DNA from 4 places in the Pantoea sp. PGP6 genome. Region 1 is predicted to be linked to each of the others. Evidence: predicted binding sites of a transcription regulator. Region 1 holds the regulator's gene; each other region holds the start of a gene.
What was found. Region 1 encodes PurR, which represses purine synthesis genes. Its sites were predicted from a motif close to CANGCAAACGTTTGCNTG; they were not measured.
Positions count from the first base shown of each region.

Region 2: a site for PurR is predicted at 6,007-6,024, ahead of ACLIBF_RS14210 (amino acid aminotransferase). Genes of this name have one in related genera too.
Region 3: a site for PurR is predicted at 5,691-5,708, ahead of purL (phosphoribosylformylglycinamidine synthase). Genes of this name have one in related genera too.
Region 4: a site for PurR is predicted at 1,837-1,854, ahead of guaD (guanine deaminase). Genes of this name have one in related genera too.

Region 1 covers NZ_JBQBMA010000001.1:2,480,414-2,488,007, reverse strand. The annotation lists gene punC (purine nucleoside transporter PunC) at 311-1,513, opposite strand; gene punR (DNA-binding transcriptional activator PunR) at 1,620-2,525, shown strand; gene purR (HTH-type transcriptional repressor PurR) at 2,522-3,547, opposite strand; gene cydH (cytochrome bd-I oxidase subunit CydH) at 3,829-3,918, shown strand; gene ACLIBF_RS12095 (C40 family peptidase) at 3,978-4,772, opposite strand; gene ACLIBF_RS12090 (Grx4 family monothiol glutaredoxin) at 5,137-5,472, shown strand; gene rnt (ribonuclease T) at 5,518-6,183, opposite strand; gene gloA (lactoylglutathione lyase) at 6,303-6,710, opposite strand; gene nemA (alkene reductase) at 6,825-7,594, opposite strand, start outside.
Region 2 covers NZ_JBQBMA010000001.1:2,897,682-2,905,275, forward strand. The annotation lists gene pepN (aminopeptidase N) at 1-1,375, opposite strand, end outside; gene pncB (nicotinate phosphoribosyltransferase) at 1,620-2,825, shown strand; gene asnS (asparagine--tRNA ligase) at 2,983-4,383, shown strand; gene ompF (porin OmpF) at 4,685-5,851, shown strand; gene ACLIBF_RS14210 (amino acid aminotransferase) at 6,089-7,279, shown strand; gene ACLIBF_RS14215 (MBL fold metallo-hydrolase) at 7,314-7,594, opposite strand, start outside.
Region 3 covers NZ_JBQBMA010000001.1:1,167,355-1,174,948, forward strand. The annotation lists gene recO (DNA repair protein RecO) at 1-398, shown strand, start outside; gene pdxJ (pyridoxine 5'-phosphate synthase) at 471-1,202, shown strand; gene acpS (holo-ACP synthase) at 1,202-1,582, shown strand; gene ACLIBF_RS05685 (YfhL family 4Fe-4S dicluster ferredoxin) at 1,579-1,827, opposite strand; gene ACLIBF_RS05690 (MurR/RpiR family transcriptional regulator) at 1,883-2,722, opposite strand; gene yfhb (phosphatidylglycerophosphatase C) at 2,877-3,515, shown strand; gene tadA (tRNA adenosine(34) deaminase TadA) at 3,579-4,073, shown strand; gene mltF (membrane-bound lytic murein transglycosylase MltF) at 4,070-5,527, opposite strand; gene purL (phosphoribosylformylglycinamidine synthase) at 5,796-7,594, shown strand, end outside.
Region 4 covers NZ_JBQBMA010000001.1:2,212,949-2,220,542, reverse strand. The annotation lists gene xdhA (xanthine dehydrogenase small subunit) at 1-344, opposite strand, end outside; gene guaD (guanine deaminase) at 341-1,669, opposite strand; gene ydfG (bifunctional NADP-dependent 3-hydroxy acid dehydrogenase/3-hydroxypropionate dehydrogenase YdfG) at 2,080-2,826, shown strand; gene ACLIBF_RS10710 (YnfA family protein) at 2,855-3,181, opposite strand; gene ACLIBF_RS10705 (DUF1283 family protein) at 3,315-3,638, shown strand; gene ACLIBF_RS10700 (DUF1161 domain-containing protein) at 3,684-3,980, shown strand; gene ACLIBF_RS10695 (MDR family MFS transporter) at 4,015-5,481, opposite strand; gene ACLIBF_RS10690 (ABC transporter permease) at 5,873-6,589, shown strand; gene ACLIBF_RS10685 (glycine betaine ABC transporter substrate-binding protein) at 6,607-7,518, shown strand; gene osmW (osmoprotectant ABC transporter permease OsmW) at 7,528-7,594, shown strand, end outside.

The DNA of each region.
Region 1 (7,594 bases):
CTTCTCCACCACCTGTCCAATCTTAACCTGAAAAAGAATAGTCAATTTCTTCAGGAATTGAGAAAAGTCACGGATGACTCCGTAAACCAGATATCTGGCGTGATACAGAGGATTAAAACGGTGCAAAACGATCCGGCGCGATAACCCTAACCTGCGCGCAGACGCCATCCCGGCAACCCGGTTGCCAATCAATGTGTAACGTTATTATGTTGTTGATTTGTTGCAGAATTATTGACCCGAATGAGTATATTCTCACGCGGGTCAATATTCAATGACTTATTGTTAGCTTGCTAACTAAAAAATCATTGCTTCAGTGATTATCCTGGCAGGCGGTAGAGGGGGTGGCAACATCAGATTGTGCGTTTGCAATACGCTGCATCACGAAGCCGAGCAGGGCAAGCAGGATAGTCAGCGCCATCATCAGGGTAGTGGTCAGCAGCGGCTGCGTCAGTCCGGCCGAGACGGCCAGGCTGGCGGCGAAGCATAATCCCAGTTGCAGAGTATTCTGCAATGCTGCCGCTTTACCGGTGGCGTCAGGGAAAGGCATCAGCGCAGCGGAAACCACGATCGGGTAGATGGCACCATTGGCCAGCGCCATGCCGCAGAACGGCAGCAGCAGGCTGACCAGCGTACTGTGGCCGGAAAGCGCAACCGCAAACAGCGCCAGAATGCTCAGGCTGTAGATCGCCAGCAGCCACGGCAGCAACTGTGCACCAGCAAAACGGTTGAGCAGGGCGCGGCAGCCGAAACCGCCAATCAGGAATGCAAAGGTTTGTGGCAGATAGCTCAGACCGATGTCGGCTGGCGTCAGGCCCAGATCGGCCAGAATAAACGGCGAGCCGGTCAGCCAGGCAAAAAAGCTGGCGGAACAGGCGGAGTAGATCAGCACGTTGCCACTGTAGACCCGCGACTTCAGCAGAGTGAAAAAGCCAGGCTGTGCGCCTTGCTCACCTTTGGCTTTACGGCTGGCCGGCAGACGCAGGGTAGTGAGGATCAAGGCCACGGCAATCAGCGTCAGCACCAGAAAAATAGACCGCCAGTGAAAATGGCTGATCAGCCAGGCGCCCAGCAACGGCGCCAGCGCTGGCGAGAGTGCCACCAGTGGCATAATGGTGGCGAACACCTTGTTGGCGCGCGCCGCCGGATAACGATCCACAACCAGCGCCTGCCAGCTAACGGCTGCGGCACAGACGCCGATCGCCTGAATAAAGCGCAGCGCCAGCATCAGATAGATATTATTGACCCACAGCATACCGGCGCAGCCGACGGCAAACAGCGCCAGTCCGGCCAGCAATACCGGCTTGCGGCCGATGCGATCTGACAGCGGTCCCCAGAACAGCTGACCGCAGGCAAAGCCCGCCAGGAACAGGCTCATACTGGCGCTGATCAGGCCGGGTGAGGTGTTAAAAGTTTGCTGCATCGCGCCGAAGGCGGGCAGGTACATATCGGTGGCTAAAAAGCCCAGCATGCTCAGCAGAGCGAGATAAGGCATAAATCCTTTTGACGGTGACATCTGATTCTCATTTTGCAGGTTGAACGCGGCAGAGTGTAAAAGGTGCGTTTGCCGCTGTGAAACGCTAATATTTGCCGGTTGCTGTTAAAAAAATTGAAGGCAGATTATGTGGTCAGAATATGCATTAGAGGTGGTGGATGCGGTGGCGCGCGGTGGCAGCTTCAGCGCCGCGGCGCAGGAGCTGCATCGGGTGCCATCTGCTATCAGCTATACCGTGCGTCAGCTGGAAACGTGGCTGGCGGTACCGCTGTTTGAGCGCCAGCATCGCGAGGTGGTATTAACCCCCGCTGGCGAGCATTTTGTCCGTGAAGGGCGCAGCGTTATCAAAAAAATGCTCGCCACCCGCCGCCAGTGTCAGCAGCTGGCTAACGGCTGGCGTGGACAGCTGAGTATTGCGGTCGACTGCATCGTCAAGCCGCAGCGCACCCGGCAGTTAGTCAAAGATTTTTACCGCCATTTCCCCGACATGGAGTTGCACATCAGTTATGAAGTGTTTAACGGCGTCTGGGATGCGCTGGCGGATGATCGGGTTGAAGTGGCCATCGGCGCCACTCAGGCGATACCGGTCGGCGGACGCTTTGCCTTTCGCGACATGGGGACGCTCAACTGGCGCTGCGTGGTGGCGAACCACCATCCGCTGACTGGCGTGAGTCAGATTGATGACGACACCCTGCGCAGCTGGCCGTCGCTGGTGCTGGAAGATACCTCACGCGCGCTGCCACGCCGGATGACGTGGACGCTCGACAATCAGCGTCGTCTGGTGGTGCCGGAATGGCAGACCGGCCTGGATTGCGTGCTGGCGGGATTGTGTGTGGCGATGGTGCCGGGGCATCTGGCGCGGCCATTACTGGACAGCGGAGCGCTGGTGGAGCTGACGTTGCCGGTTGCATTTCCGGACAGCCCCTGTTGCGTAAGCTGGGCGGAAGATCGCGCATCACCGGCGACGGGCTGGTTACTCAGCTATCTGGGTGATGCGCAAACGCTTAATCAGGAGTGGTTAAGCGAAGATTAACGGCGATAGTCGCGGAACGGACCGTCAGCCACGGAACGACGTTCAATCAGCGTCGGATGCACTTCGATGGTCTGAGAAACCTCTCGTTTACTGGTGATGCGGTCAAGCAGCATCTCCAGCGCTTTCTCACCCAGTTGTGCTTTTGGCTGATGCACGGTAGTCAGCGCAGGCGCGAAGTAGCGCGCGTTGCGCACATTGTCATATCCGATCACCGAAATGTCCTGCGGCACCCGCAAACCCATCTCATCGGCGGCGCAAATCGCGCCCATCGCCATGATATCACCACCGCAGAACACCGCGGTCGGGCGCTGTTTCTGCGACAGGATCTGCTGCATCGCCTGATAGCCTGATTCCGGTTCGAAGTCGCCCTGCACGATCCATTCGGCACGCGGCTGAATGCCGGCTTCTTCCAGCGCCTTGAGGAAACCAGCATGACGTCCGCCGCCGGTGTTGCGCTCCATCTGACCGGGAATCGCGCCAATCTCACGGTGACCGCGCTCAATCAGATAACGTCCGGCCAGATAGCCGCCCTGAAACGCATTATCCAGCACCGTGTCGGTGAAGTCGGCGCGTGACTCGCCCCAGTCCATCACCACCATCGGGATATTACGATTTTCTTCCAGCATCTTCAGCAGATCGTCCGGATACTCAGAACACATTACCAGCAAACCATCGACGCGCTTCTGCGCCATCATGCTGAGATAGGCTCGCTGCTTTTGCAGGTCGTTATGCGCATTGCCCAGAATCAGGGTGTAACCTTTGTCGAAGCAGTGATTCTCCACCGCCTCAATAATTTCAGCAAAGTAGGGCGCTTCGCTCGAGGTTGCCAGCAGGCCCAGCGTTTTGGTGTGATTCACTTTCAGGCTGCGCGCTACGGCGCTCGGCGAATAGTGCAGTTCCTGAATCGCCTGCCAGACGGCGTTGCGCGTCTCTTCAGCGACAAAACGCGTTTTGTTGATGACGTGCGAAACGGTGGTCGTTGAGACGCCGGCGCGTTTTGCCACATCTTTAATTGTTGCCATTAAAATCGGACTCCAGGGCTTATCTAACGCAATGATAAGCATAATGTTAAACGTTTGCGTCTGCTCAGGGTTTTCTCCGCAATTATGCAGCTTTTCTGGCCGGTAAACAGGCGTCTGGCGGGTAATGAGCGCCTGAAAAGGAGAGCAAACGGAACCGGGGCTGCGCGCGTTGCGCAACAAAGGCAGGATTCTAACAAGGCTGGACGGATAAAACGAGATTTTTACCGGCCCGTATGGGAAAATGGCTTATCCCTACAAAATGTGTGACTAAGGAGCGGTAAATGAGTACAGATTTGAAACTGGCCCTGATGACCACCGTCGGCTGTCTGCTGATGATTGTCGCCTTTAGCTTTACAGCTGTGCTGCACTAATGAAAAAGCCGGGCATCGCCCGGCTTTTCTCTGTCTGGTTATTCGCGTAGCGAATCCGCTTAACGAATGGTTTTCGGCGTCATCACCCGACGCGCGCCGATGTAGTGACGCTGCCAGTAATCTTCACCCAGCGCACTGATCTGAATATCTTTGCCGGTGCGTGGCGACTGAATAAATTTGCCGTTGCCGAGATAAACCCCAACGTGATCGGCGGTGCCGCGACCATTAATCCGGAAGAAGACTAAATCGCCTTTCTCCAGCGACTCACGTTTTACCGGCGCGGCGTCGCGCAGGTGGTACATCTCATTGGCGGTACGCGGGATCTTAAATTTAACCAGATCTTTATAGGCGTACCACACCAGACCGCTGCAGTCGAAACCGGTGTGCGGTGAGGTGCCGCCCCACTGATAGGGTTTACCCAGCTGGCCCATCAACTTGGTCATCGCCGTCTCGCGCGCCTTCTGGTAGCGCTGGCGATGTGACTTGCTCATTTTAATGGTGCCGGTGTCACCGCTGTCATTGCTGCTGGCGTCAGCCGTTTTAAGCAGACGCTGATGGCCGTAGCGTTTCTTACTGGCGGTTTTGAGCAGGGTTTTGCTTTTCTTTGCGGGAAGATGACTGGCGGTGAGTTCGCTTTTTTTCTGTTTTTTGAGTTTGAGCTTCTGGACCGGGCTGACGCGTGTTTTCTTCGCCGACGTTTTCAACGGGCGACGCTTGCGGCGCTCATCTTCGCGCGCACTCTTTTTCTCTGCTTTATGCGAACTGACATTCACCGGCGCCTGCGGGGAAGCAGAAGCGATGTTGAAGAACAGTTGCGCAAAGGCAAGGATGAAAAGCGTAATGATTAAACGCATAGTCCGGTTTTAGTTAAGTTGTCAGGGCCACTACGCACCGCGACAAAGTTGGGAAAAATCTGATCCAGGATCAGCGCCGAAGCCATTCTAGTCCAGTTCACCTGAAAACCGTAACGCCTTTTTTTATTAATCTTTCGGCCTCGCCCGTTTGCGCTGAAAATGAGCATTTTCAGCGTCTTATATCTACAAAACTATTGCAAATTATTAATATGTTACTTGTAGTTAATAATCGGGAGTTAACAGGGCCGAAAAGAGGACTTAACAAACATGGCGATTTAATCGGGTAACCCCCAAAATCTCGTTTTCAGTCCTGGTGCGAAGTCGCTACAATAAACAAACACGAAGTGACGAATTAAGGAAGGCAATTATGAGTACTGTAGAAAAAATTCAGCGCCAGATCGCAGAAAACCCGATCCTGCTGTACATGAAAGGTTCCCCGAAACTGCCAAGCTGCGGTTTCTCTGCGCAGGCGGTACAGGCGCTGTCAGCCTGCGGTGAGCGTTTTGCTTACGTGGATATTCTGCAGAACCCAGACATTCGTGCAGAGCTGCCGAAATATGCCAACTGGCCAACCTTCCCGCAGCTGTGGATTGATGGCGAACTGGTCGGCGGATGTGACATCATCGTCGAAATGTTCCAGCGCGGTGAACTGCAGTCGCTGATTAAAGAGACCGCAGAGAAGTTTAAAGAAGCGGAATAAAACAAAAAGGCCGACATCGCGTCGGCCTTTTTCATTGCAGATTCTTCAGTCAGCGCTCGCGGCTGCTTCGCCTTCGGCGAAGGGCAGGGGCCAGCCACCCAGCCGTTTCCAGCGATTCACCAGTTCACAGAACAAAATAGCGGTCTGCTGAGTATCATACAGCGCCGAGTGTGCCTGGGTGCTGTCAAACGCCATACCCGCGGCTTTACACGCCTTCGCCAGCACGGTCTGTCCGAGCACCAGTCCGCTCAGCGCCGCGGTATCAAAGGTGGCAAACGGGTGGAAAGGATTGCGCTTCAGACTGGCACGCTCGGCGGCCGCGTTCATGAAGTTCAGATCAAACGTCGCATTATGCGCGACCATAATGGCGCGATTGCAGCCGGTATCCTTAATGCCTTTACGCACCATCTTAAAGATGGCGTGCAGCGCCTCATATTCACTCACTGCGCCGCGCAGCGGATTGCTGGGATCGATACCGGTGAACGCCAGCGCTTCAGGATGCAGTAGCGATCCAACAAACGGTTCAACGTGAAAATGCAGCGTCTGGTCGAGATGGATCCAGCCCTCATCATCCATTTTCAGCGTGGTAGCGGCAATCTCCAGCAGCGCGTCGGTCTGCGCGTTGAAGCCGGCGGTTTCGACGTCGATGACCACCGGATAGAAGCCACGGAAACGTTGATTGAGTGCATTGGGGGAATTCGATTCAGACATCAGGATCTCATTGCAGAAAAAGGGCAGCGCGCATTATGGCAAAAATCTGGCCCGGGTGCAGCAGATGAAGAGGAGCAGAAGAGGTCAGCCCACCCGACAGGGCAGGCTGAAGAGCAGGCTTAGTTGCCCAGGCCGTGACCGGCGTGTTTGTTCTCGATCAGTTCGATTTTATAACCATCGGGATCTTCAACAAAGGCGATGATGGTTGAGCCACCTTTCACCGGACCCGCTTCACGTGTGACGTTGCCGCCATCGTTACGGATTCGTTCGCAGGCTGCAGCAACGTCGTCGACGCCCAGCGCGATGTGACCGTAAGCGTTACCGAGGTCATACTTATCAACGCCCCAGTTGTAGGTCAGTTCGATCACTGCGCCTTCGCTCTCTTCGGTATAGCCAACAAACGCCAGCGTATACTTATATTCGGTATTTTCACTCTGACGCAGCACGCGCATGCCCAGCACGCGAGTGTAGAAGTCGATTGAGCGTTGCAGATCGCCAACGCGCAGCATGGTATGAAGTAAACGCATAACATCCTCTTTAATAATCAAAACGCCATCGCCGGATGACACAAGCGCTAAGTATAGCGATCAAAATCGCCAATGAATAATGGCTGCCATCATCCCGGATGGCAGCCCGCTCTCTTACAGCGTTGGGTAATCGATATAGCCTTCAGCACCGCCGCCGTAGAAGCTCTCCGGACGCTGCGGGTTGAGTGGCGCATCCTGCTGCAGGCGCTCCACCAGATCCGGGTTGGCGATGTAATCGCGACCAAACGCGACCGCGTCGATCAGACCACGCGCAATCAGGTCGTCCGCTTTCTCAACGGTGTAGGCACCCGCGCCGATGATTGCGCCAGGGAACAGGTTACGAACTTTCTCACGGAACGCGTCGCTGTATGGCTTACCGCCGGCCCAGTCAGGCTCGGAGAGGTGCAGATAGGCGATATTGCGCTTCGCCAGTTCACCGATATACCACAGCGCCGCTTCTTCTTCATCCGGACCGTTATCCAGATTCTGGAAGCTGCCGATCGGCGATACGCGGATACCAATCCGGTCGGCTGACCAGTTAGCGATTACGGCATCAACCACTTCCAACGCGAAACGGCCACGTTTTTCAATGCTGCCGCCATATTCGTCGGTACGCTGGTTAGAGCCCGGTGCGAGGAACTGATGGATCAGATAACCGTGCGCCGAGTGCAGTTCCAGCAGGTCGAAATCAGCTTCACGGGCATTGGCTGCCGCCTGACCGAAATCGGCCACGATCTGCTGAATTTCGGCCACTGTCAGTTCACGTGGCAACGAGGTGTCTTCGCGATAAACGCTGCCGTCAGCGGCACGCAGCGAGGTGCGGGTGCCAGCGGCGATAGCGGAGGGCGCAACCGGTGCTTTACCGTCTGGCTGCACGCTGTTAT
Region 2 (7,594 bases), 420 kb from region 1:
CCAGCTCCGGGTTGTAATCATCGCGTACCGTCAACACTGGCGTACCGGACTGGCTGTACCAGCGGCGGAACTGTGACAGATCCACGTTGGAGGCATCTTCCATTGCCTGCACGAAGTCATCGCAGGTGGCCGCACTGCCGTCGTGACGATCAAAATAGAGCTGCATTCCCTTCTGGAAATTAGCCTCGCCCAACAGGGTGTGCAGCATCCGGATCACTTCCGATCCTTTTTCATACACGGTAAGGGTGTAGAAGTTATTCATTTCAATCACCTGATCCGGGCGGATCGGGTGAGCCATCGGACTGGCATCTTCAGCAAACTGCGCGCCACGCACGATACGCACGTTGTCGATGCGATTAACGGCACGTGAACCGAGGTCAGAACTGAACTCCTGATCGCGGAATACCGTCAGCCCCTCTTTCAGGCTGAGCTGGAACCAGTCGCGACAGGTGACACGGTTGCCGGTCCAGTTATGAAAATATTCGTGGCCGATCACCGCTTCAATACCGAGATAATCTTTATCTGTGGCGGTTTCCGCTTTCGCCAGCACATATTTGGCGTTAAAAACGTTCAGGCCTTTGTTTTCCATCGCGCCCATGTTGAAGAAGTCGACCGCCACGATCATAAAGATGTCGAGGTCGTATTCGAGACCGAAACGCTCCTCATCCCACTTCATGCTGTTTTTCAGCGAGGTCATCGCCCAGTCGGCGCGATCGAGATTGCCACGATCGACAAAAATCTCCAGCGCCACATCACGGCCGGAACGGGTGGTGAAACTGTCGCGCAGCACGTCGAAGTCTCCCGCCACCAACGCAAACAGGTAGCAAGGTTTCGGGAACGGGTCCTGCCATTTGACCCAGCTACGGCCCTGCTCATCACGTCCACTGTCGACGCGGTTACCGTTTGACAGCAGGTAAGGATAGCGTTCGCCGTCGGCAAAAATGGTGGTGGTGAAACGCGCCAGCACATCCGGGCGATCCAGATACCAGGTAATATGACGGAAGCCTTCAGCCTCACATTGAGTGCATAGCGCCTCGCCTGATTTGTATAACCCTTCCAGCGCCGTGTTCTGATCCGGATGAATATCGTTGATGATTTTCAGCGTGAAACTTTCTGGCAGCTGGCTGAGCACCAGCGCACCGTTCTGCTGGCGATAATCCGTCCAGGGTTGTCCATCCACCTCAAGCGCGATCAGCGTTAAATCTTCGCCATCCAGACGCAAATCAGCCTGGTTGTCACCGAGACGTTTAACCTGACTGATAGCCGTTACGCGGGTGGTCGACGCATCCAGTTCAAAGGTTAAGTCAATGTCAGTAATGGTGTAATCCGGCGCACGGTAATCGTGGCGATATTTAATTTGGGGCTGTTGCGTCATATTCCGTCTCGCGTTGTTATAAGTTTACCTGGCAAAGTCTAAGCTTGTTACTACAAGCTTGCCACGCACAATGCACGTAATGCGTGAAATGGCTACAATTTGTTAACAATGGCACAGATTGGCCTCGACCCACTACAGTGAAATATGCTGTGATTGGCGTTAATGACTGAATTATACTTCCGCGTCTTTAAGACTGTGTACAACACCGGGCTCTGCGCCACCGAACAGGATGCTGAAACGCGCCATGACAGGACATGCTTCCCCGATACTGACCTCGCTGCTCGATACGGACGCTTATAAGCTCCACATGCAGCAAGCCGTCTTCCACCGCTATCATGATGTCACGGTGGCGGCGGAGTTTCGCTGCCGCGGCGACGAACTGCTGGGCCTCTACGCTGACGAGATTCGTGACGAGATTCGCGCAATGCAAACGCTGGCGCTGACCGATGACGAATATCACTGGTTATCCCGCCTGCCCTTCTTTCAGCAGGATTACCTCAACTGGCTGCGCGATTTTCGCTACAACCCCGATCAGGTTGAGGTACGTAATCACCATGGCAAACTTGAACTGCGTATTCAGGGACCGTGGCGCGAAGTGATTATGTGGGAGGTGCCGCTGCTGGCGCTGATCAGTGAAGTGGTGCATCGTCACCGCACCCCTGAGGTCATCACTCAGCAGGCGGTCGATCATCTGCAGCAGAAACTTGCCGACTTTACTCACCAGGTGGCCGATCTGGATATGTCACGCTTCCACCTGATGGATTTCGGCACCCGCCGTCGCTACTCGCAGGATGTACAGCAGGCAATAGTGGCGACGCTGAAACAGGATTTTCCGTGGCTGATCGGCACCAGCAACTACGATCTGGCGCGGCGCCTGACGCTGACGCCGGTCGGTACGCAGGCGCACGAGTGGTTCCAGGCGTTCCAGCAGATCAGCCCGGTACTGGCCAACAGCCAGCGCGCCGCGCTGCAGGCGTGGCTGGATGAATATGATGATCAGCTCGGCATCGCCCTGACCGACTGTATCGCTATGGATGCCTTCCTGCGTGATTTCGGTCCGGTGTTTGCCCGACGCTATCAGGGGCTGCGCCACGACTCCGGCGATCCGGTCGAATGGGGCGAGAAAGCCCTCGCCCACTATCAGAAGCTGGGTATCGACCCGCAAAGCAAAACGCTGGTCTTTTCCGACAATCTCAACCTCGACAAAGCGCTGGCGCTCTATCGCCACTTCGGTCAGCGTACCCGGGTCATTTTCGGCATTGGTACCCGCCTGACCTGTGATATCCCGGGCGTCACGCCACTGAATATTGTGATTAAGCTGGTGCAGTGCAACGGCAAACCGGTGGCGAAACTGTCCGACAGTCCGGGCAAAACCATTTGCCAGGATAAAGCCTTTGTCCGGGCTCTGCGTAAAGCCTTTGATCTGCCGCTGGTGAAAAAAGCGAGTTAAGCCACTTCTTATCGGGGCGTTGATGCGCCCCGCTTCTGCTGTAATAAATCGTCCATTCCGCCGGATTTTGCTTGTTTCCTGAAGACTCACAAGTAACATAGCAAAACCCCCGGTTCGGGGACCTTTTTACTCACTTCTTCTATATAGAGAGATATTTATGAGCGTTGTGCCTGTAGCGGACGTACTGCACGGTCGCGTCGCGGTTGACAGTGAAGTCACCGTACGTGGTTGGGTGCGTACCCGAAGAGATTCAAAAGCCGGTCTTTCCTTCATCGCCGTATATGACGGCTCCTGCTTTAATCCCGTTCAGGCAGTCGTCAATAATTCTCTGAATAATTATCAGGATGAAGTATTGCGTCTGACCACCGGCTGTTCCGTGATTGTCACCGGCACCGTGGTGGCCTCGCCCGGTCAGGGCCAGGCTTTTGAGATTCAGGCAACCCGTCTTGAGGTTGTTGGCTGGGTGGAAGATCCTGACAGCTACCCGATGGCGGCGAAACGTCATAGCATTGAGTATCTGCGTGAAGTGGCTCACCTGCGTCCACGTACCAATCTGATCGGTGCCGTCGCCCGCGTTCGTCATACTCTGGCGCAGGCGCTGCATCGCTTTTTCCATGAAAATGGTTATTTCTGGGTCTCCACCCCGCTGATTACCGCCTCGGATACTGAAGGTGCCGGTGAGATGTTCCGCGTCTCAACGCTGGATCTTGAAAACCTGCCGCGCAACGATCAGGGCAAAGTCGATTTCAGCGAAGATTTCTTTGGCAAGGAAGCGTTCCTGACCGTTTCTGGTCAGCTGAACGGCGAAACCTATGCCAGCGCCCTGTCAAAGATTTATACCTTTGGCCCGACCTTCCGCGCAGAAAACTCTAACACCAGCCGCCATCTGGCGGAGTTCTGGATGCTGGAGCCGGAAATCGCCTTCGCGTCGCTGGATGATGCAGCTGCGCTGGCGGAGGCGATGCTGAAGTATGTGTTCAACGCGGTACTGGAAGAGCGTGCTGATGATATGGCGTTCTTTGCTGAGCGCGTTGATAAAGAAGCGGTTGAGCGCCTGCAGCGTTTCATCACTACCGACTTCGCCCAGGTCGACTACACCGACGCGGTTGAGATTCTGATCAACTGCGGTCAGAGCTTTGAGAATCCGGTGTCATGGGGTATCGATCTCTCCTCTGAGCATGAACGTTATCTGGCCGAGAAGCATTTTAAAGCGCCGGTGGTGGTGAAAAACTACCCGAAAGACATTAAAGCGTTTTATATGCGTCTGAACGACGACGGTAAAACCGTGGCGGCGATGGACGTACTGGCACCGGGCATCGGTGAAATTATCGGTGGTTCGCAGCGTGAAGAGCGTCTGGATGTTCTTGATGCACGCCTGCAGGAAATGGGTCTGAATAAAGAAGATTACTGGTGGTATCGTGACCTGCGTCGCTACGGTACCGTGCCACATTCTGGCTTTGGATTAGGTTTCGAACGTTTAATCGCCTATGTCACCGGCGTACAAAATGTAAGGGACGTTATCCCCTTCCCACGTACTCCACGTAATGCGAGCTTCTAACTTTCTGCATTAATTATAAGAAATTCATATATATAAAGAGGTCGGCACTGCCGGCCTTTTTTTATTTTTGTAAATTTTGAGTTCTCTCACAAAGTTCCGTGTTTTTTACATTTTGTAATACATATTTTCCTTTTGAAACCAGATTACGAGTTTCGTAGCATTTTCGAGGTAGAATTAAGGCTGGGGGGATGGAAAGATGCGTGCAGACACAGGAAGACACCAAACTTCTTTCAAGGTTCCCGTAAAGGTTTCTTGACGGCAGTGGCAGGTGTACAAATAACTCCAACGAGGGTAATGAATAATGATGAAGCGCAATATTCTTGCAGTGGTTATCCCTGCTCTGTTAGCCGCAGGCGCAGCAAACGCAGCCGAAATTTATAATAAAGACGGCAACAAACTGGACCTGTACGGTAAAGCCGTTGGCCTGCACTACTTCTCTGATAACGATGCTGCCGATAACGATGGCAACAATGGCGACAAATCTTACGTTCGCTTCGGCTTCAAGGGTGAAACTCAGATTAACGACCAGCTGACCGGTTACGGCCAGTGGGAATACAACGTTCAGGCCAACAACTCTGAAGGTTCTGACGCACAGAATGGCAACAAAACCCGTCTGGGCTTTGCTGGTCTGAAATTCGGTGATGCTGGCTCAATCGACTACGGCCGTAACTACGGTGTGGTTTACGATGCAATCGGCTGGACCGATATGCTGCCAGAATTCGGTGGCGACTCAGGCTACTCAGATAACTTCATGAACGGTCGTAGCACCGGCCTGTTGACCTACCGCAACACCAACTTCTTTGGCCTGGTAGATGGCTGGGACTTTGCCGCTCAGTACCAGGGCAAAAACGAGCGTAGCGACCTGCGTCGTGCTAACGGCGACGGCTGGGGCTTATCAACCTCTTATACCTCACCAATTGGTCTGGGTATCGTGGGTGCCTATAGCAGCAGCGATCGTACTAACGACCAGGCTGCTGGCGCACGTACCACTATTACTCCTGCTGCTGGCGGCGATGGCGTCACCACTACCACAGGTCAGGGCGCGGGCAAACGTGCTGAGAACTGGGCAACCGCTATCAAGTATGATGCAAACAATGTTTACCTGGCTGCAATGTACGGTGAAACGCGTAACTCAACCCCAGTTACCGCTACCGGTACGCTGGCAAACGGAGACAAATTCTCTGTAGCGGGCTTTGCCAACAAAGCACAGAACATTGAACTGGTTGCACAGTATCAGTTCGACTTCGGTCTGCGTCCATCTATCGCCTACGTTCAGTCTAAAGGCAAAGATATCGAAGGCGTGGGCGATGCTGACCTGATCAAATACATTGATATCGGCGCAACCTACTACTTCAACAAAAACATGTCTACCTATGTGGACTATCAGATCAACCAGCTGGATGACGACAACCGTCTGGGTCTGAACACTGATGATACTGTAGCGGTTGGCCTGGTTTACCAGTTCTAATCTCGCTGTCAGAAGATGTTTAAAGACGGGGCCATCGGCCCCGTTTTTTTATGTCTGTTATCCGGTGATAACCTCTTTCTTCCGCTCCTTTCCTCATTGGTGCTCCACTGACTGCGGTCAGAGCGGAAGCAGGCCCGCAAAATGTATCAATAAGTCTCGCAAACGGTTGGCTTTTGCCTGGCCTGACGCTAACCTGAGAACTCATTTTGCTAACGTTCCCGCTACTGGACCTGACTCATGTTTGAATCGATCTCTGCTGCACCCGCCGATCCCATTCTTGGGCTGGCCGATCTGTTTCGCGCTGACGACCGCCCTAACAAAATTAACCTGGGTATCGGCGTCTATAAAGACGAAACCGGCAAGACCCCGGTGCTGACCAGCGTTAAGAAAGCCGAACAGTACCTGCTGGAAAACGAAACCACCAAAAACTATCTCAGCATTGATGGTCTGGCTGATTTTGCACGCTGTACCCAGGCGCTGTTGTTTGGCAACCAGAGCACGCTGATTACCGCCGGTCGTGCGCGGACAGCACAAACCCCGGGCGGTACTGGTGCGCTGCGCGTTGCGGCGGATTTCCTTGCCACTCAGACCAGCGTGAAACGGGTATGGGTCAGCAATCCCAGCTGGCCGAACCACAAAAATGTGTTCAATGCTGCCGGTCTTGAGGTGTGTGAATACCAGTATTACGATGCGGAAAATCACACGCTCGATTTTGAAGGCCTGCTGGCGTCGCTGAAACAGGTACAGGCGGGCGACGTGGTGCTGTTCCACGGCTGCTGCCATAATCCAACCGGTATCGATCCAACGGCCGAACAGTGGCAGCAACTGGCGCAGCTGTCGCAGGCTGGCGGCTGGTTACCGTTGTTTGACTTTGCCTATCAGGGCTTCGCCCGTGGCCTTGAGGAAGATGCTGAAGGACTGCGTATTTTTGCCGCGTCGCATCAGGAACTGATTGTCGCCAGCTCTTATTCTAAGAACTTTGGTTTGTATAACGAGCGCGTCGGGGCCATTACGCTGGTGGCCGCTGATGCCAACGTGGCCGATACTGCCTTCAGTCAGGTGAAATACACTATCCGCGCCAACTATTCCAATCCGCCAGCTCACGGTGCGGCCGTGGTTGCCACCATCCTCGGTAATGATGCACTGCGTACCATCTGGGAGCAGGAGCTGTCAGACATGCGCCAGCGTATCCAGCGTATGCGCCAGCTGTTCGTCAATACCCTGGCAGAGAAAGGTGCGCAGCGTGACTTCAGCTTCATCATCCGGCAGAACGGGATGTTCTCATTTAGCGGCCTGACTAAAGATCAGGTAATTCGTCTGCGCGAAGAGTTTGCGGTCTATGCGGTTAATTCAGGACGGGTAAACGTTGCGGGCATGACGCCAGACAATATGTCGGCGCTGTGTGAGGCGATTGTCGCGGTGCTGTAATCGTGATGAAAAAATGGGCCAGCCGGCCCATTTTTTATTGCAGAAAAGGATTGCTGATCCGTTCACGCCCCAGCGTTGAAATCGGACCGTGTCCCGGCACGAAAGTCACATCATCGCCCAGCGGCAGTAATTTTGTCCGGATGGCATCAATTAGCTGCTGATGATCGCCCTGCGGGAAATCAGTGCGACCAACACCGCCGTTGAAAATCACATCACCTGAGATCAGTAAGCGTCCCAGACGATCAAAGAACACCACATGACCGGGCGAATGGCCCGGACAGTGCAATACTTCCAGCGAGACTAACCCTACCTGTA
Region 3 (7,594 bases), 1.3 Mb from region 1:
TCGATTATCTTAACTGTCTGCAAAGCTTAGCCTCATCGCAGGGCTCGCCAGAACCGGCCCTACGCCGCTTTGAACTGGCGCTGCTCGGCCATCTTGGCTACGGCGTCGATTTCCTGCACTGTGCCGGCAGTGGCGAGCCGGTCAGCGACGAGATGACCTACAGCTACCGCGAAGAGCGCGGCTTTATCGCCAGCCTGGTGCTGAATCAACGCAGCTTCACCGGTCGCCAGCTGCGCGCCCTGTGTGAGCGCGAGTTCCCTGATGCCGACAGCCTGCGAGCCGCCAAGCGGTTCACCCGTATCGCCCTGAAACCTTACCTTGGCGGTAAGCCGCTCAAGAGTCAGGAACTGTTTCGTCAGTTTATCCCGAAGAAAAAACCCGACGAAGCCGCTGAATAGCGCTGGTCGTACCGCTTGCCGGATGCAACGCGGTACACTCAACATTACGACAAACAAGAAGTGAGGATGGTCATGTCTGAGTTGCTGTTAGGCGTCAATATCGATCACATTGCCACGGTACGTAACGCGCGCGGGACAAACTATCCCGATCCGGTGCAGGCGGCGTTTATCGCTGAGCAGGCGGGCGCGGATGGCATTACCGTGCATCTGCGCGAGGATCGCCGTCATATCACCGATCGTGATGTGCGTATTCTGCGTGACACCATCCAGACGCGGATGAATCTGGAGATGGCGGTTACCGATGAGATGATTGGCATCGCCTGCGATATCAAACCGCATTTCTGCTGTCTGGTTCCGGAAAAGCGTCAGGAAGTGACCACCGAAGGCGGACTGGACGTGGCGGGCCAGCAGGACAAGCTGAATGCGGCGGTCAAGCTGCTGAGTGAAGCGGGAATTCTGGTCTCACTGTTCATTGATGCCGATCACCGCCAGATTGAAGCGGCGGTGGCCAGCGGAGCGCCGTATATCGAAATTCATACCGGTGCCTACGCTGAAGCCCCGGAAGGCCTGGCACGCGATGCAGAACTGGCACGTATCCGTCAGGCGGCTACCTTCGCGGCCAGCCTTGGTCTGAAGGTCAACGCCGGCCACGGTCTGACCTATCACAACGTGCTGCCGATTGCCGCGCTGCCGGAAATGCATGAGCTGAACATCGGTCATGCGATTATTGGCCGTGCGGTGATGAGCGGATTGCCTGACGCAGTCCGGGAGATGAAGCAGCTGCTGCGTGAAGCGCGTCGCTGATGGCAATTCTCGGGCTGGGTACCGACATCGTTGAAATCGAGCGTATCGCCGGGGTGATTGAGCGCTCCGGCGATCGACTGGCGCGGCGGGTATTGAGCGAAGCGGAATGGCAGCAATATCAGGCGCACCAGCAGCCGGTGCGCTTTCTCGCCAAGCGTTTTGCTGTCAAAGAGGCGGCGGCCAAGGCATTTGGCACCGGCATTCGTGGCGGTCTGGCCTTTAATCAGTTTGAGGTTTATAACGATGCGCTGGGAAAACCGGGGTTACGTTTTTTCCAGCATGCGGATGAACTGGCACAGCGACTGGGCGTGAAAAGCGTTCACGTGACGCTGGCTGACGAACGTCATTACGCCTGCGCCACGGTGATTATCGAAAGCTAACCGTGCAGCACCACAAACTTATCCCACAGCGCATCGCGTGATTCGGTGTGCTGTGGATCAGTAATAATGGTGTTATCGATCGGGCAAACCCGCTGACAGGTTGGCTCATCATAATGCCCGATGCACTCGGTGCAGCGGCTGACGTCAATTTCATAAATCGCATCACCCAGCGAGATGGCCTGGTTCGGGCATTCCGGTTCGCACATATCGCAGTTAATGCATTTGGCCGTGATCAACAGCGCCATTTTTCCCACCTGGTTACAACAGAAAAAGCGCGGCTATTATACGCCCTCCGGCTGATCAGACCAGCTTTTTCACCAGCGCTTCGCTGTGCCGGATATGGCTGGAGGCGCGTTCCGGATCGTTTTGCACCAGCGCCATAAACAGCAGGTCAGTCAGCGCCAGCTGGGCGGTGGTCGAGGAGATCGCTGCGCTGCGGGTGCTTTGCTCTTCCGCTACGGTATAGAGACACTGGCTGGCGCTCTGTTGTAGGGTATTCGGGGTGAAGCCGGTAAAGGCCACCACGTCGGCACCTACCTGGGCGGCTTCCTGCGCGGCCAGATTGATCTCACGCCGCTCACCGGTATAAGAGATAGCGAGCAGCACATCGCCCGGCCCCATCGCCTGTACGCTGGCCAGCAGGGCGTGCATATCCTGCTCGGCGACCGCATTGATCCCGATTTTCATCAGCTTCCATGAAAAATCTTTTGCCACCAGCCCGGAAGCACCAATTCCCACCAGCAGGATGCGCCGGGCATTCTTCAGCAGCTGCAACACCTCGTTGAGCTTCTCTTCGCTGTTGATATCCAGCGTGGCGCGAATCGCCGACAGCTTTTCAGCCAGCAACTTTTCTCCCACCATTTTGAGCGGGTCATCGCTGAGAATATGGTTATGCACGGTAATCGCATCCTTGTCGGCCAGTGACTCACTCAGGGCCAGTTTCAGCGCCGGAAACCCTTTATAGCCCAGCTTCTGGGCGAACTTGACCACGCTCGACTGACTGACGCCTGACTCCTCCGCCAGCTTTTGCGAACTCAGATGACGGGCCCGATCGGGTTGTGACAGCAGAAAATCAGCCAGCCGGCGTTCGTTTAGCGCCAGACGGGGATAAAGCTGGCGAATGCGCAGCAATGAACTCATGCCCAATCCTCATGATTCAGGAGTAATTTGCGAAGAATAAACTATTCATCTGGCATTGTAGTCATCGGAATTAAAAATGACAGCCATCGCCGTGCCGCCTGATGATGGCTACAATAGAGTCTATTGGCGCAAAATCAGCGAAAAGGAGAGTTGTTTGACCAAGGGTACACAACGTCGCATCGTATTTTTCGACCTGGACGGCACGCTGCATCAGCAGGATATGTTTGGCACCTTTATGCGTTATCTGCTGCGACGCCGGCCGCTGAATCTGCTGCTGGTGGTCCCGTTGCTGCCGGTGGTGGGGCTCGGATTGCTGTTCAAAGGCCGGGCGGCACGCTGGCCGATGAGCCTGTTGCTGTGGTCGATCACCTTTGGTCATTCAGAGCGAACCTTGCTGCGTCTAGAAGCTGAATTCGCGCAATGGTTTCGCCTGCGGGTGAAAGCGTTCCCGGTGGTGCAACAGCGCCTGACTGACTATCTCGGCAGCGATGACGCCGATGTCTGGCTGATTACCGGCTCACCACAGTCACTGGTCGAACAGGTCTATTACGACTCGGCTTTTCTGCCGCGGGTGAAAATGATTGCCAGCCAGATGCAGCGCGGCTGGGGCGGTCGGGTGCTGGCGATGCGCTGTCTCGGCCATGAAAAAGTGGCGCAGCTGGAGGAGAAAATCGGCACGCCGCTGCAGCTTTACAGCGGGTACAGCGACAGCAAGCAGGATAACCCGCTGCTGTTTTTCTGCCAGCATCGCTGGCGTGTCACGCCGGCGGGCGAACTGCAACAGCTGGAATAAGTTTCACCCGCGACCGCGAGACCGCTATAATGCGCCGCTTTTCTGTTGCCGGGAGTGGCCTGCATGAATCAACAACGCGATGAATACTGGATGCGCCACGCCCTCGGCCTGGCGCGATTAGCCTGGGAGCAGGGCGAAGTGCCGGTCGGCGCGGTGCTGGTACAGGATGAGCGGGTGATTGGCGAAGGCTGGAATCGCCCGATTGGTCAGCACGATCCGACCGCCCACGCCGAAATGATGGCGCTGCGACAGGGCGGTAAGGTACTGGAAAACTATCGGCTGCTGAACACCACGCTTTACGTGACGCTGGAGCCGTGCGTGATGTGCGCGGGCGCGATGGTCCACAGTCGCATTACCCGGCTGGTGTATGGTGCGCATGATGTCAAAACCGGGGCGGCAGGCTCGCTGCTGGATGTGCTGGGGCATCCCGGCATGAATCATCAGATTGAATTGCACAGCGGCGTGCTGGCAGAAGAGTGTGCCGCCATGCTGAGTGATTTCTTCCGCATGCGGCGCGAGCAGAAAAAAGCGCTGCGTCAGGCGCAACGCCAGAGTTAATTCATGGCGATGTTCGGTTCAACTGCCGGATAGCCTTTTGCCAGTTCCGCTTGCGCAGCCATCTGCTGTGCCAGGCGTTTTTCCTGCTCCTGCAGATACCCCACCAGACTGATCTGATACTTACGGATGTTCTCCACGTAGTTATATGCCTCGTGCCCGCGCGCGTAACCATAGGTGGTCTGGGTGTAGTAACGCTTCTGGCTCAGCATGGGTAGCCGCAGCTTAACGTCCGCCCAGCTATCCGGATTGCCGCCCTGACGCGCCGTCAGTTTACGCACGTCGAGCATGTGGGCATAGCCCATGTTGTAGGCCGCCAGTGCAAACCAGATGCGCTCATCTTCCGGGATAGTTTGCGGCACTTTCTCCATCATATTCTGCAGATACTGACTGCCGCCGCGAATACTCTGCTCAGGATCGGTGCGGTCGCCCACATCGAGGCTCTCAGCGGTATTGCGGGTCAGCATCATCATGCCGCGCACGCCGGTCGGCGAGGTGGCCTGCGGATTCCAGTGCGACTCCTGATAAGAGATGGCTGCCAGCAGGCGCCAGTCGATGCCGGAGGCATACTTCTCAAACAGCGGCTTGATGTCGGGCAGGGTACTGTCGATGGCGCGCAGGAAAGTGCGGGTATCGACATAGTCAAAGGTACCTACGTGACCGAGATATTTCTCCTCCAGTCGCGCCATTGCGCCTTCTTCACCCATGCCGTTAAAGAAGTCGAGCATCGCCGCATTCAGGCTGTCATCGTCGCTGTGCTTCATGTACCAGGTCACCGGCTCTTCATCGGTGACGTCAAACGCCACTGCCAGCTGCGGATAGATGCGTTGCAGCAGGGCGATCGTCACCGAGTCGCCGATGGTATAGTCGAGTTTGCCATCCGCCACTGCTTCCAGCAGCGCTTTCGGGCTTTGATCGGTGGAGATCGCCCAGTCCAGATCGGGGAACTGATTAGAGCGGGCGCTTTTCAGGCTGGAGAGGTACGCCGATCCCGAGGCGACCGTCAGCCGCCCCTTGAGATCACCGAGGTTTTTCGGGCGTGGCTTATCCACGCGATACACCAGCTGTTGCGAAACGTTGTAGTAGCCGGGCCCGGTTCGATACCGCGCCAGGCGTTCGCTGTTATAATTCAGGCCCGCCGCCAGCACATCCGCTTTCCCTTCATCAAGATCGTCAAACAGGTCACTCAGGTTCGGGCGGACCGTCACCTTCAGTTTAACGCCCAGATAATCGGCGAAGCGTTTTGCCAGCTCGTAGTCCATACCGGCCGGGGCCTGATTTATGGTGTAGTAAGTCAGCGGGGAATTGATGGTACTGACACGCAATACTCCCCGTGATTTAATCTGTGAAATCGTATCCTGCCCACCGCCGTACCACGGGATGGACGGCCACAATGCCATCGCTAACAGCACGGCGACCAGACCGATAAACAGATAATTAAATTTTAGGCGTTTCAAATAGTTATCTCTCGCTGGCTCTAAGGCCTCTGTCTTTTAAAGGCAGTATTTGTCTTCTTTGAACTCCCAGAGCGAGGGGCATTTTGCGCAACAAAGCGAAGCTGAGCAACTCATATAGCAGGTTTTGCGCAAATTTCAGGCAAATCCGGTGGGCCATAAATTTTGCGCAAACGGTTTCGTCGCGAGGGCGCTTTCTCTATAATACGCCCCGTTTTCCCCTGTTGCGCCCAATGAAGCGTCGCCCGGCGTTTCGAAGACGAGAGATCTTATGATGGAAATTCTGCGTGGTTCGCCCGCCCTGTCGGCATTTCGTGTAAACAAACTGCTGACCCGCTTTCAGGACGCTCACCTGCCGGTGAGTGATATTTACGCTGAGTACGTCCATTTTGCCGATGTCAGCGCGCCACTGAGCGCCGACCAACAGACCCGTTTACAGCGTCTGCTGAAATATGGTCCTTCTCTCGCTGAACATGCGCCACAAGGGCGTCTGCTGCTGGTGACACCGCGTCCTGGCACCATCTCGCCATGGTCATCGAAAGCCACCGACATTGCTCACAACTGCGATCTGCCGCAGGTCCGTCGCCTGGAGCGCGGTCTGGCATTTTACGTGCAGGCCCCTCAGTTAACCGAGGCGCAGTGGCAATCGCTTGGCGCGCTGCTGCATGATCGCATGATGGAGACGGTCTACAGTGATCTGGCGCAAGCTGAGCAACTGTTCGCTCACCACTCACCGCAGCCGGTAAAAAGTGTCGATGTGCTGGGTGAGGGCCGTCAGGCGCTGGTCCAGGCTAACCTCTCGCTGGGTCTGGCGCTGGCAGACGATGAAATTGATTACCTGCTGGCGGCGTTCACCCGCCTGGGCCGCAATCCGAACGACATCGAACTCTATATGTTCGCTCAGGCTAACTCTGAGCACTGTCGCCACAAGATCTTCAACGCCGACTGGATTATTGATGGCGAGAAGCAGCCGAAATCGCTGTTTAAGATGATCAAAAATACCATGGAGCAGACGCCGGATTACGTGCTGTCTGCTTACAAAGATAACGCTGCTGTGATGGAAGGGTCCGATGTCGGCCGTTTCTTCGCTGATGCGGCAGAAAGCGAATACCGCTGGCATCAGGAAGCGGCACATATCCTGATGAAAGTTGAGACTCACAACCACCCCACGGCGATTTCACCGTGGCCTGGCGCGGCAACCGGCTCCGGTGGCGAAATCCGTGACGAAGGGGCAACCGGACGCGGCGCCAAGCCGAAAGCTGGCCTGGTCGGGTTCTCGGTGTCGAACCTGCGTATTCCTGGCTTCGAGCAGCCGTGGGAAGAGGATTTCGGCAAGCCGGACCGCATCGTCAGCGCGCTGGAGATCATGACCGATGGCCCACTGGGCGGCGCGGCATTTAACAATGAATTTGGTCGTCCGGCACTGAACGGTTACTTCCGTACCTATGAAGAGCAGGTTACCAGCCACAATGGCACCGAGCTGCGCGGCTACCACAAGCCGATCATGCTGGCGGGCGGCATTGGCAATATCCGTGCTGACCACGTGCAGAAAGGTGAAATCACCGTCGGCGCTAAGCTGGTGGTGCTGGGCGGTCCGGCGATGAACATCGGTCTGGGCGGCGGTGCCGCCTCCTCAATGGCGTCGGGCCAGTCTGATGCCGATCTCGACTTCGCCTCGGTACAGCGTGACAACCCGGAAATGGAACGTCGTTGCCAGGAAGTGATCGATCGCTGCTGGCAGCTGGGCGATGACAACCCGATTCTGTTCATTCATGACGTGGGCGCGGGCGGTCTGTCGAATGCGATGCCTGAGCTGGTCAGCGATGGCGGCCGCGGTGGTCAGTTTAACCTGCGCGATATCCTCAACGATGAGCCGGGCATGAGTCCGCTGGAAGTGTGGTGCAACGAATCACAGGAACGTTATGTGATGGCGGTGGCACCCGAGAAGCTGGCAGAGTTCGAAGCGATTTGCCAGCGTGAGCGCGCACCGTTTGCGGTAATCGGTGAAGCCACCGAAGAGCTGCATCTGAGCCTGAGCGACAGCCATTTCGACAATAAACCGATCGACAT
Region 4 (7,594 bases), 270 kb from region 1:
ATCACAAAGCCCGGCGTACAAAAACCACATTGTGAACCGTGGCAGTCAACCATCGCCTGCTGCGCCGGATGCAGAGCACGGCCATGACGCAGATCCTCAACGGTAATCAGCTGCTTACCCTGCAGCGTCGATACCAGCGTCAGACAGCTGTTGACCGTTTCATACTGCATTTCCCCATCGACCGCTTTACCCAGCGTGACGCTACAGGCGCCGCAGTCTCCCGAGGCGCAGCCCTCTTTGGTGCCGGTGCGGTGCTGATGGCCACGCAGATAGTTGAGCACCGTCAGATTAGGATCTAACGCCTCTTCGGTAATCAGTTGGTTATTTAACAGGAACTGGATCATGCGGCTTGATCTCCCGCGTCGCGCTGCCATACCGGACGGCCGTTTACCCAGGTCTGGGCAATATTGCGGTCATCGCCCAGCGTCATTAAGACAAACAATTTTTCCCAGATATCTTTGCTGTTGCCGATGCGTAAGGTCTGTAAGGCCGAGACGGCCGGATCAAGCACCACAAAATCCGCCTCTTTGCCCGGATTAAAATTGCCGATGGCGTGATCGAGATCCAGCGCCCGCGCGCCGCCCAGCGTGGCGTGGTAAAAGGCTTCGGCGGCGCTCAGCTTATACTGCTGCAGCTGACCCACTTTGTAGGCTTCGCCCAGCGTTTGCAGCATGCTGAAGGTGGTACCGGCCCCGACATCGGTGCCAATGCCGACTTTGACGCCCTGCTGCCAGCTGCGTTTCAGGTTAAACAGTCCGCTGCCGAGAAACAGGTTTGAGGTCGGACAGAAAGCGATAGTCGAATCGGTGTCGTGCAGGCATTGCCATTCGCTGTCGTCGAGATGCACGCAGTGCGCAAACACGCTGCGACGCCCGGTCAGCTGATAGTGGTGGTAAACGTCAAGATAGCCGGCGCGCTCAGGAAACAGCTGTTTCACCCAGGCGACCTCCTGCGGATTTTCGCTCAGGTGAGTATGCAGCCAGGTATCGGGAAACTCCTGACGCAGCTGCTGCACCTTTGCCAGCAGCTGCGGTGACGAGGTTGGCGCGAAACGCGGCGTCAGCGCGTAGCTCAGCCGTCCGCGCTGGTGCCAGCGTTCAATCAGTGCGCGGGTCTGCTGATAGCTCTGTTCCGGCGTTTCGATCAGGTTGTCTGGCGCATTACGATCCATCATCACTTTGCCGGCAATCAGTCGCATATTCAGCGCTTCCGCCGCGCTGAACAGCGCCTCGACCGACTGCGGATGCACGGTGCCAAACACCAGCGCGCTGGTGGTGCCGTTCGACAGCAGCTGATGCAGGAAGAAAGCTGACATACGCGCAGCGTGGTCCGGGCAGTGATATTGCGCCTCGACCGGGAAGGTATAGTGATTCAGCCATTCCAGCAGTTGCTCGCCGAACGCGCCGATCATTTCGGTCTGTGGATAGTGAATGTGGGTATCGATGAAGCCCGGTACGATCAGTTTTCCGCGCAGATCAACCACCGGCTGACCAGCCAGTTCGGCGCTGCACTCCTCCCACGGCGCTAAGCCGATCACCCGTCCGTCGCGAAGCCGTAGCACCCCATCTTCCAGATAGCGCGCCGCAGAGAGCAGCGCGTCGGGCTGGTCTGCCACCGATTTGAAGTCAAAAAAACTGGCGCGTATCGCCGTATCTGCCGCTGATGACATGGCTTTTCCTTTCTGAAAGCACTGCGGCCTTCTTTTAATTATGCAGATGATTGCCTTAATGCCACGTTGCAACTGCCGTGCCAGATCGGTAATGACTATTTTTCTATAATTATCAGCTAATTAAATTAAATTCCGGCTGTTGCGCAACTTTCTGCAGGCAGCGTTGCTCCGCAACCGTTTGCCTGCCGTTAGCAATCGGTTGCTTGTGGCGCTGCTTTGAAATTGGATAATTTTTACCGGCTGAATCCGCAGCTACGCTGCCCCGTTAGCGTGCATCACGCCCCAAAACAGCGCAGCCGCCGGGGCGGTAAAATCCCCTTACAGCCCAATCGCTTTTTCGGCGGGCGCAAGCGGAAATGAAATGCTATGGTGAAGCCATCGATTGTGAAAATGGCATAAGGAACAGTGAGATGATTATTTTTGTCACCGGCGCGACCGCCGGTTTTGGTGAAAGCATCACCCGTCGCTTTATCGCAACCGGCCATAAAGTGATCGCCAGCGGACGCCGGGCCGAGCGCCTGAAAGCGCTGAAAGATGAGCTGGGCGATAACCTGTATACCGTGCAGCTTGATGTGCGTAACCGGGCAGCCATTGAAGAGGCGGTAAATCAGTTGCCGGCGGAGTGGCGCGAAATCGATGTGCTGGTCAATAACGCCGGTCTGGCGCTGGGGATTGAGCCAGCCCACCGCGCCAACGTTGAAGACTGGGAGAATATGATCGACACCAACACCAAGGGTCTGGTCTATATGACGCGCGCCCTGCTGCCGCAGATGGTGGAGCGTAACGTCGGGCACGTGATAAATATCGGGTCGATCGCCGGCAGCTGGCCCTATGCGGGCGGCAACGTCTATGGCGCGACCAAAGCCTTTGTCCGTCAGTTCAGCCTTAATCTGCGAACCGATCTGCACGGCACCGCGCTGCGCGTTACCGACATCGAACCAGGCCTGGTGGGCGGTACCGAGTTCTCCAACGTCCGTTTCAAAGGCGACGATGATAAAGCGGGTCAGGTGTATGAAGGCGCCACCGCACTAACCCCGGACGATGTGACTGAAGCGGTCTACTGGGTCGCCACGCTGCCTAAGCATGTCAACATCAACACGCTTGAGATGATGCCTGTCAGCCAGACAGTGGCCGGTCTGAAGGTGCACAAGCCGTAAGCCTCAGAGCCAGCCTTTTCGGCTGGCTCTAGCCCCGTCCCCAGCCCAGCACGATGATTAACATGCCGCTAAAGGCGACAATCGCCCCGCTCCAGTCCCAGGCGCTGAGCTTCACGCCGTCGACCACCCGCAACCACAGCAGTGCGGTCAGCACATAGACTCCGCCATAAGCGGCATACACCCGTCCGCTGGCGGCAGGATGCAGCGTCAGCAGCCAGACAAACAGCGCCAGGCTGGCAGCTGCCGGCAACAGTAGCCAGACGGAGCCGCCTTTTTTCAGCCACAGCCACGGCAAAAAGCAGCCGATAATTTCCGCCAGCGCGGTGATAAAAAACAGCAAGGCGGTTTTAATCAGCATCCTTTTCTCTCACAAACGTAAACAAACGACTCACCACTGGTGAGCAAAGAAACGGCGATGATATACTAAGCCTACCCGCGGCAACAGCCGTTACCATTGGCGATGTCTGCGTTAACTGAAGGAAAGCGCAATGAAAAAATTGATCCCGGTCCTGCTGGTCAGCCTGCTGTCAGCGGCAGCCTTTAATGCCAGTGCTACCACTAATCGCCTGATTATTGAAGATGGCAGCAGCGCCGCCAGTAACGAAGCAGCGCGTCAGGATAAAGAGCAGTGGAATGACACGCGGATGCTGCGTAATAAGGTGAACAGCCGCGTTGAGAAAGAGTTTGATAAGACCGACCGCGCGTTTGATACCCGCGACAAGTGTGAGCAGAGCCTGAACCTTAATGCTTACTGGGAGCCGAATACCCTGCGTTGTCTGGATCGCCGCTCCGGCCGGCCTGTTACGCCCTGATTTTCAGCTATAGTAATGACGGACGACTAACATAAGGAATACGTGATGAAGCTACAGAGGGTTTTGTTAACGGCGACGTTGTTCGCGCTGCCCGTGCTGGCACAGGCATCCTGTGAATCGGTCAAAACCGAGATCAGCCAGAAAATTATTCAGAACGGTGTGCCCGAATCGGGTTTTAGTCTCGACATCGTCGCTAACGATCAGGTTGATCAGGCCGGCGGTCAGGTGGTGGGACATTGTGAGAACGACACACAAAAGATTGTTTACAAGCGCACGGGGCGTGACGATGACACCAGCGTGCCAGACAGTGCCGGCAGTTCACAAGACGCGCCCGCACAGTAAATAACAGCAGGGCGACGTCCTGTCGCCCTGCTCGCTACTCCGCATGCTCCGGCCGTTGACGCGGCATCATCCATGCCACTCCCAGCGCAAACAGCGCAATCACCAGTGCCACCACAAATACCCAATGCAGTGAAGCAGCAATCGCCTGCACCATCTGCTGTAGCGTCTCCGGCGTCAGCTGACGGCGACTCTCATCGGCCATAATCTGCTGCACCGGGTCCTGCGCCTGCGGCAACCGCCAGTGTAAATTAAGGTTCAGTACGGCGCCCATGATGGCGGTGCCAATCGCTGAGCCGATCATCCGGCTGAACATGATCGAGGCGGTACAGATGCCGCGAATTTCGTAATCCGCCTGATTCTGCACCGAAACCAGAAACGTGGTGCTGGTCATTCCCATTCCGGTCCCGATGACAAAGGCGGTAAAACCAGCCTGATACAGCGAACTGTCGGGCCGCAACAGCAGCAATAAGGCACTGCCGCTAATCAGCAACAGCGCCCCTGACTGGGCGGTAAAGCGATAAGAGGTGCGCAGCATCAGCCTTCCGCTCAGGGTACTGGCCAGCGGCCAGCCAATCGACATCATTGCCAGGGCGCTGCCCGCCTGCAGCGGCGAGCCGCCACCAATGCCCTGAATCCAGGTCGGCAGGAAAGCGCTGATCCCCATCATGGCGGCCCCGATAATCAGGTTGCCGGCGTTACCGGCAATAATCAGTCGGCTGCGCCAGATAATCAGCGGAAACAACGGCGCGTCGGCCCGCTGCTCATGACGTTTCAGCATCCAGCCGGCAAACAGCGAAAACAGCAGGAACGGGATTAGCCATAAGCCGAGCTGTTCTGCCTGCAGCAGCGCAACCAGCAATGCGCTGACGCACAGCATCAGCCAGCCACTGCCGGCCAGGTTCAGCGACTGTCGCTGCTGTTCCTGCTGATGAGCCGGCAACCAGCGCGCCAGCATCAGCATGCTGATCAGCCCTATTGGCAGATTGACCCAGAAAATTACCGACCAGCTAAAGTGCTGCACCAGCCAGGCACCGGTCAGCGGACCGACGATGGCCGCAACGCCCCAGACGCTGGAGAGCCAGCCCTGTACGCTGGCGCGCTCGCGCGGTGAGTAGATGTCCGCCACGATAGTCGAGCTGAGCGGCATGATGGCACCGGCCCCCAATCCCTGAAAGGCGCGGAACAGGATCAGCCAGGTCATGCTGTGGGCGAAACCGCACAGCACTGAGCCAATAAGAAAAATCGCGGTGCCGATAAAAAACATCATCTTACGGCCGTACAGATCCGCCAGACGTCCATAGAGCGGCACGCTGACCGCCTGGGTCAGCAGATAGATGGAAAATACCCAGCCAAACTGCGAAAAACCGCCCAGTTCGGCAATGATGGTGGGCATAGCGGTGGCAACGATGGTGACTTCAATTGCCGCCATAAACATCGCCAGCATACAGGCAATTAAAATCCAGTGTCGGTGTCCGGTCTGGAGTTGTGCGCTTTCAGTCATAGGGTTCCTTTTTTAGCTGCAAGCGTAGCTGAAAATCCGCCAGTGCAGTTTCCCGTCAGTGCGCATCATTGGTCGCTTCTGTGACGTTGTCACCCAAAGTCGATGAAAATTTTTCATTGATGCATCAGCCCAATCACCACGCGGCTTTAACACTATTTTAACCAGTTTTTAATCCCCTGATTTAAGGCTAAAAAGCTAGCGCGCTTCGCTTCAGGCTGCTATAGCAATAAGGCTTCTTTCTCAGTATTCACTGAAAAAGCGTAGATAAACAGTCATTTTATCTACATTTTATCGCAGTTTCGGTATTGGGAGCCGTGGCCGTTTTTGCTGCTTCTGTCGGGCTGTTATTGGTTGTTATAACAATTGAGATCGTTATCAGGGAGACTCCCTTATGCAAAATGCTTCACTGGTCCGCCGTGCCGGTCTGGCACTGCTGGCGGTGGCTGCGGTGATCGGCGCGCTAATCTGGGGCCTCGGCTGGGACCAGCTGGTCGCCAGAAAGGTCGATCTGCTCTATCTCGGACAACAACATCTGTTTTTAGTCTTCTGGTCGATGCTGTTCGCCCTGCTGGTCGGTATTCCCAGCGGCATCATCCTCAGCCGCCCTTTTGCCCGTCGCTGGGCTGAATATGTGATGCAGATTTTTAACGTCGGCAATACCCTGCCACCGCTGGCGGTGCTGGCATTAGCGATGGTGATTATCGGCATCGGCGACCGTCCGGCGCTGATCGCGCTGTTTCTCGCTTCTCTGCTGCCTATCGTGCGTAACACCTTCTCCGGTCTGAGCGCAGTGCCCGCCTCGCTGATCGAAGCCGCCAACGGCATCGGCATGACCAAAATGCAGCGTCTGCGCCAGGTCGAAATCCCGAATGCACTGCCGGTTATCCTGACCGGCGTGCGCATCGCCACTGCCATCAATGTCGGCACCGCGCCGCTGGCGTTTCTGATTGGTGCCAGCAGCTTCGGCGAGCTGATCTTTCCCGGTATCTACCTCAATGACTTCCCGACGCTGATTCTCGGCGCGGTGGCAACGGCACTGGTGGCACTGGTGCTGGATATGCTGCTGGCCGCACTGGGCCGCTTTCTCAGTCCGCACGCTGCGGCATAACGATAAGGAACTTTGCGATGCTAACGCGCTGGATTAAACAGAGTGCACTTGCCGTGATGGCGACGCTGGCCCTGAGCCAGACTGTACAGGCCGCCGCCCCGCTGGTGATGGCGACCAAGAGCTTTACCGAGCAGCATATCCTGTCGGCAATGACGGTGATGTGGTTAGAGAAAAAGGGCTTTGAGGTGATCCCGAAGCGCAATATCGCCACCACCATCGGCCGTAATGCGCTGCTGAACAAGCAGATCGACATGACCTGGGAATATACCGGTACGTCGTTGATCATCTTTAACCATATCAGCCAGCCGATGTCTTCTGAGCAGGCGTATGAAACGGTGAAGAAACTTGATGCGAAGCTGGGGCTGGTATGGCTGAACCCGGCTCCGATGAACAATACCTACGCCTTTGCCATGACCCGGCAGCGGGCGGAAAAAGAGGGGATCACCACCCTGTCGCAGCTGGTGACGAAGCTGGAGCAGGTGCGTAAACAGGACCCGGAACACAACTGGCGACTGGGGCTGGATCTGGAATTCTCCGGCCGCTCAGACGGCATGAAGCCGTTGCAGAAGACCTACAACATGGCGCTGGATCGACCGCAGATCCGTCAGATGGACCCCGGACTGGTCTATAACGCTATTCGTGATGGCTTCGTCGATGCCGGTCTGATCTATACCACCGACGGCCGGGTGAAAGGGTTCGACCTGAAAGTGCTGGAGGATGATAAGCACTTCTTCCCGAGCTATAACGTCACGCCGGTGGTGCGCAAAGATGTGCTGGAGAGCCATCCGGGACTGGAAGCGGCGCTGAATGAGCTTTCACAGCTGATTACCGATGAGTCGATCACCGAAATGAATAAGCGGGTCGATATCGATCACCAGTCACCGGAACAGGTGGCGCGTGATTTCCTTAAATCCAAAAACATGCTGTAAGGAGGCACTGTGGATACCCTTCACTACATCATGGATAACTGGAACAGCCTGCTGACGCTTAGCTGGCAGCACACCT